3 regions of the Anaerofustis butyriciformans genome follow, and region 1 is predicted to be linked to each of the others. Evidence: predicted binding sites of a transcription regulator. Region 1 holds the regulator's gene; each other region holds the start of a gene.
What was found. The regulator NrdR, encoded in region 1, represses ribonucleotide reductase genes. The targets are predictions, from matches to a motif close to CACNANATNTNGTG.
Positions count from the first base shown of each region.

Region 2: the regulator NrdR is predicted to act here: its motif matches at 1,327-1,340, upstream of V2W16_RS01330 (vitamin B12-dependent ribonucleotide reductase).
Region 3: the regulator NrdR is predicted to act here: its motif matches at 1,074-1,087, upstream of V2W16_RS10415 (anaerobic ribonucleoside triphosphate reductase).

Region 1 covers NZ_JAYFFH010000007.1:102,541-104,826, reverse strand. Annotated here, with positions in the region: gene spoIIM (stage II sporulation protein M) at 1-209, opposite strand, end outside; gene V2W16_RS09465 (NUDIX hydrolase) at 295-831, opposite strand; gene nrdR (transcriptional regulator NrdR) at 831-1,295, opposite strand; gene putP (sodium/proline symporter PutP) at 1,423-2,286, opposite strand, start outside.
Region 2 covers NZ_JAYFFH010000001.1:275,610-277,895, forward strand. Annotated here, with positions in the region: gene aroE (shikimate dehydrogenase) at 1-724, shown strand, start outside; gene V2W16_RS01325 (shikimate kinase) at 727-1,236, shown strand; gene V2W16_RS01330 (vitamin B12-dependent ribonucleotide reductase) at 1,370-2,286, shown strand, end outside.
Region 3 covers NZ_JAYFFH010000010.1:6,238-8,523, forward strand. Annotated here, with positions in the region: gene ligA (NAD-dependent DNA ligase LigA) at 1-17, shown strand, start outside; gene V2W16_RS10410 (YwaF family protein) at 168-920, shown strand; gene V2W16_RS10415 (anaerobic ribonucleoside triphosphate reductase) at 1,186-2,286, shown strand, end outside.

The sequences.
Region 1 (2,286 bases):
AAAATCTTTTTACTGTCTATACTTGATGTGTCTTTTGTAAGAAGTTCAAAAAACGAACCTATGTAATTTTTAAGCTCATCCAATTGTGTAGAGCTTAAAAAATATATACTGACTCCTCCTATTATAATTCCAAGAATAAAAACAAGAATAAAAAATAAATATTTATTTTTGTTTTCCATAAAATGATAATTTATAAATTCTCTAATCATAAAATATTATTCCTTATTTTTTGTGACATAAAAAAGACATGCCCTATTAATAAAGGGTATGTCCTTATTTATATTTTATGACTGTTTAAATATTATTTTCTAAACAATATTTAAGAAAGGGAACAATAATTTTTGAATCTGTTATTTTTCCTTCAAAAATCTTTTGTTTTAATTCTTTTATATTTATTTTATATACATTTATAAACTCATCATCATCCAAATCTTGACAGGTTTTAACCAAATCCTTTGCTAAATATACATATATTAATTGATTACCTAATCCTATATCAGGATAAAATTTCATATATGGGATTATATTACGAGAAGTATATCCTGTCTCTTCTTCGAGTTCTCTTAAAGCTGCAACATCAGGATCTTCTCCCTTTTCTAATTTACCAGCGGGAATTTCATCTGTAACATCATAAATAGAGCATCTAAACTGTTTTACTAAAATAACATTATCATATTCATCTATTGCTAAAATAGCACAAGCTCCCATATGTTCAACATTATCTCTTGTTGCTTCATTTCCGTTTGAAAGTATGACAGTATCTCTTTTTACATCAAATATATTCCCACTTAAAAGCTTTTCGGTTTTAATAACGGTTTCTTTTATTTCCATTATTTATTTCCTCGCTCGTTTAACATACTTTTAAGTTCATCCATAAAGCTATTTACATCTTTAAACTGTCTATAAACAGAAGCAAATCTTACATAAGAAACTTCATCTAAATCTTTTAGGTATTTCATTATCTCTTCACCTATTAAATTTGATGGTATTTCTTTCTTTGCTATTTTTTGAATATTACTTTCTATTTCATTTACAACATGTTCTATCTGCTCAATAGAAACAGGTCTTTTTTCACATGATTTTATTATACCGTTCATAAGTTTATTTCTGTCAAAAGCTTCTCTAGTACCATTTTTCTTAACTACAATTAAAGGTATCGTTTCTATTTTTTCATAAGTTGTAAATCTTTTTGCACAAGATAAACACTCTCTTCTCCTTCTTATAGCCGTATTATCATCAGTAGGTCTTGAATCTATAACTTTACTTTCGCTAAAACCGCAATGTGGACACTTCATTTTTATCACCTTTCGTTCCTAAAATATATAAAAATTATATAATATATTTTTATTTAACTCAACCTTAAGAATATATAAATTATTTAAACAAAAATAAAAAAGCGGATAACTCCGCTTTTAAGAAAAATTATAATAAACTTTGTACTTTATCATATTCATCAGTTATTTCTTTTTCAGGTTCAGGAGTAAGAAGACTTACCACAACCATAAATATACAACCTGTTAAGAAAGCTGGTAATAATTCATAAATATCAAATAAACCGCCTAAATTACTTATAACGTATTTCCATAAGAATACCATAGCCCCACCGGAAATCATTGAAGCAATTGCACCGTATTTATTAGCTCTTCTCCAGAAAAGAGCAAATAATACAACTGGTCCAAATACAGCACCAAAACCTGCCCATGCAAATGATACAATAGAGAATACTGAGCTGTTTGGATCTTTTGCAAGGAAAATACCAAGAACAGCAATTGCAATAAGACATCCTCTTGCTACAACCATTCTCTTTTTACCATCAAGTTCTTTACCAAAGAAACCACCTATAATGTTTTCAGATACACTTGAAGAAGCAGCAAGAAGTTGTGAATCCGCAGTAGACATTGTTGAAGCAAGAATACCTGCAAGTATTACACCGGCAAAACAAGCAAATATCCATCCATGTGTACTTAGTACATTTGCAATTTTAACTATTACTGTTTCAGAAGATGTTCCTTCAAGGAATGGAATAACAGATGCTTTTGTCATTCCATAACCAATTATACCTATCAAAATAGAAGCAAACATAGAAATTACAACCCATATAGAAGCAACTCTTCTTGAAATTTTAAGTTTGTCTTTATCTTCAATAGCCATAAAACGAAGTAATATATGAGGCATTCCAAAATAGCCAAGTCCCCAAGCCATTTTTGAAACGATTGTTAAAAAGCCGTAACTTTCAGCGCTGCCCGTTGTCATATTATGAGTTGAAACCATACTCAAATATCCGGG
Region 2 (2,286 bases), on a different contig from region 1:
AAATTTAAACTATGAGTATGAGCTTTATGAAATAGATGTTGATACGGCACAAAATATAAAAGATTTTATGAAAAAAAATAATCTTGACGGAATAAACGTAACTATTCCTTATAAAAGAACCGTTATGGATGGTTTGGATTTTATAAGCGAAGAGGCTGAAAAAATCGGTGCCGTTAATACAATAAAAAATGTTAACGGAAAACTTTACGGATATAATACCGATTATTATGGCTTTATGTATCAGCTTAACGTGAACAATGTAGAAATAAATAATAGTAGGGTTGTAATACTAGGCAGCGGCGGCGCAAGCAAGGCCGTTATTTCTTGCGTTAAGGATTTAGGTGCAAAAGAAGTTTATTTGGTAAGTCGTAACAAAAGCGACAAACAATCTAAAAATGACGTTAATTTAATCGACTATGAAGATTTAAAAGAAATAAAAGCTCAGGTAATAATAAATACAACACCTGTTGGAATGTATCCTAAAGTTGATTTTTCTCCTGTTAATGAAGATATAATCAAAAACTTTGATTACGTAATTGATGTTGTTTATAATCCGCTAAAAACAAAGTTTATGGAAATAGGCGAAAACTTAGATAAGAAAACTTGCGGCGGAATTGAAATGCTTATTATGCAAGGTTTAAAATCTGAAGAAATATGGAATGACTTTGTAATTTCAAAAGAAGATACAAATAAGATTATATCCAAACTTAAAAAGGAAATATAAAAATGCAAAAGAATATTTTATTAATCGGTATGCCGGGCTGTGGTAAAAGCAGTATAGGTAAGGAACTGGCAAAAGAGCTTGGTTTAACTTTTATAGATATGGATAATTACATTGAAGAAAAGACAAACAAAAAAATCAGTGAAATATTTAAAGACGGTGAAGAAAGTTTTAGAGATATAGAAACCTTTTATTCAAAAGAGCTTTCAAAATTAAACTCCACTCTTATTTCTTCAGGAGGCGGAATAGTCACAAGGAAAGAAAACATTGATTATTTTAAACAAACAAGCATAATAGTATTTATAAACAGAAGTGTTGAAAATATATTAAAATCCAAAAATCTCGGTAAAGACAGACCACTTCTAAAAAATAACGAAGAACATATTTATAATTTGTATAATAACAGAATTGGTTTATATAAAAAATACTGTGATATTGAAGTAAGCAATAACGGTTATTTTAAAAACTGTATAGAAAACATAATTAAAGAATTAAATAAAAAGAACGTTTTATAGCGTTCTTTTTTTGTTTTTTTGTTATAGAAAACGTATTGCAATTACAATAATAAATGATATACTAATAATTGTATTAATGTATGTAATTTATACTATATGTTGTAGAATATTTTACATAAGAAAGGTGAACTATATGGATAATTTAAGTGTAAACAATATTTTCAAAAGACGTTTTACCAAAAGACTAGAAGAAGATAACAGCATTACGGTTTATGATTTATTTGAATATAAAACCGTAGATGTAGAGATTTTTGATTATAAAACACAAAAAAACATTTTTGAAATGCATGATTTGGAATTCCCTGAATTTTATTCAAAAAATGCATGTAATATCATAGCATCAAAATATTTTAGAAAAGCAGGGGTAGGAAAAGATAACGGACACGAAACAAGCATAAAGCAAGTAGTGGATAGAATGGTAGGATTTTGGGCAGATGCTCTTGTTGATGAAGGGCTTATAACAACTCAAAATCAATATAATATTTTTTATGATGAAGTAGCTTATGCTCTTTTAAATCAAATGTGGGCTCCAAACTCTCCACAATGGTTTAACACAGGAATAAAGAGAAACTATGGCATAAGCGGTGAAAGTGACAATATGTTCTACTTTGACCCTGAAAGCAGAAGTGTAAAGAAGAGTAAAGACAGATACACAAGAACACAAGCATCAGCCTGCTTTATTCTTTCTATAAAAGATACATTGCTTGGTGATAATTCTATTTCTGAACAATACGTTACAGAAACAAAGTTATTTAAAGGCGGTTCAGGGGTAGGAACTAACTTTTCTAATTTAAGAGCAGTAAACGAAAAACTTTCAAGCGGCGGAAAATCTTCTGGTATGATGAGCTTTTTAAAAGGTTTTGACAGAAATGCCGGAGCAATAAAAAGCGGTGGAACAACAAGAAGAGCCGCAAAAATGGTTATAGCCGATATTGACCATCCTGAAATTGAAGATTTTATTTCATGGAAAGCAAGAGAAGAAGACAAAGTAAGAGCTCTTGGCAAAATGGGATATGATACTTCAATGGACGGTGAAGCATATCAAACAGT
Region 3 (2,286 bases), on a different contig from region 1:
TTGAAAAAATGATATAAAGAACTTCTTTTGAAGTTCTTTTTTATGTAAAAATTAGATAAATTTTGTAATATTAAAATAAAATGTATTATAATGTATTTGTAACATCAAAATTGAGAAATTAAAATTATTTAATTTACTGTTACAATAAAAAATAAGGATTAGAATAAATGACATTAAAATATTTTTTTTCAAGACCAGAAGACATACCTTTAAATTTAACATGGAATACATATGGAGTTGAGCATTTAACATGGCTTTTTGCTATAACGCTATTTATAGTTTATATGTGTCGTATGTTTAAAAAAGCAGATTATGAAAAACAAAATAAAATATTAAAAATTTTTGCAATAGTTATAGTTATACAAGAAATAATTAAAGATATTATTCATATTTATGCAGGAACTTTTAATCTTGGGCATTTACCATTTCATTTATGCGGTATATCAATATTTTTTACTTTTTGGTATGCTTTTAAACCTGGGAAAATTTGCGGTGAATATTTATATGCACTTTCTCTTCCCGGAGCGATGGCAGCATTATTATTCCCTGATTGGACAGAATATCCAATGCTTCATTTTTCATGCATAAATTCTTTTACCATTCATGCATGGCTTGTTGTATTTGTATTTATGCTTTTATATAGTGGAAGATTAAAACCTAATTATAAAGTTTTGCCAAAGACAGCATTGTTAGTTGGTATAATTGCCGTTCCCGTATATTTTATGAATAAAGCGTGGGGAACAAATTTTATGTTTTTAAGTTCTCCTGCACCAGGCTCTCCACTTGAGATACTATATAATGTGTTTGGAAATTTTTATATTCCTGCAGCTTTGTCACTTGTATTATTTGTTTGGGTACTTATGTATGCCCCATTGCAGATAGCTTATTCAAGACAAAATAAAATGGAAGAAATTGTATAAAGACTAATGTAAAATCATTAGTCTTTTTTTATTGGATAAAAGTTATTAAAAAATAAAAACGATAGTAAATTAAAGTATAAAATAATGTTAAACATAACAATAAAAATATTTTATTACATAAAAGCATTGTATTGTAAGGCAAAAGAGATAAAACACAATATCTTGTGTTTTTTTTATCCTTGACAAAGTTATATATACAATATATAATTGAATACGGTCAGTACGAAATATAATTTTATTAATATATAATTGGAGAAAATGAAGTATGGTAACAGAGATTTTAAAAAGAGACGGAAGAACAAGCAAATACGAAAAAAGGAAAATAACAGAGGCCATTTATAAGGCTGCGGAAGCTGTTGGCGGACAAGATTATCAAATAGCCAGAGAACTTTCTGATCAAGTTGATAAAATATTAAATGAAAGATATGTTGATATTATTCCTACTGTTGAACAAATACAAGATATAGTGGAAAAGACATTAATTGAAAGCGGACATGCCAAAACAGCTAAAAATTATATTTTATATAGAGCCGAAAGAAATAAAGTAAGAGAAATGAACACAACTCTTATGAAAATTTATGAAGATTTAACTTTCAAAAGCTCAATAGAAAATGATGTAAAAAGAGAAAATGCCAATATTAACGGTGATACTGCAATGGGAACTATGCTTAAATATGGTTCTGAAGGTGCAAAAAACTTCTATGGTATGTTTATTTTAGATGAAAAACATGCTGCGGCTCATTCAAAAGGTGATATTCATATTCACGATTTAGATTTTTATACTTTAACTACAACTTGTTGTCAAATCGATTTAACAAAATTATTTAAAGGTGGATTTTCAACAGGTAACGGATATATAAGAGAGCCAAAAGATATAAGAACTTATTCTGCTCTTGCTTGTATAGCTATTCAATCAAACCAAAATGATCAACATGGTGGACAAAGTATTCCAAAATTTGATTATGATTTAGCTGCAGGGGTTGAAAAAACTTATAAGAAAATATATGTAACTAATATGGGTAAAGCATTGGAACTTCTTGCAGGCATGGAAAACGGCGAAGAAGTTGCAAAAGAATTATATAAAGAAATAGAAGAAAAAAGCGGACTTTATCCACAATTAGATGATAATGAAGAGTTTATGAAGCTTGAAAGAGAAGCTTTAGATAAATTGGCTCATAAAGATATTGATACATTGATTTCATTTACAAAGAAAAGCTCTCTAAAAGAAACAGATAAAGCAACATATCAAGCAATGGAAGCATTGGTACATAACTTAAATACAATGCATTCAAGAGCCGGTGCGCAAGTTCCTTTCAGTTCAATTAACTATGGAACAGATACTTCAAGTGAAGGTAGAATGATTATA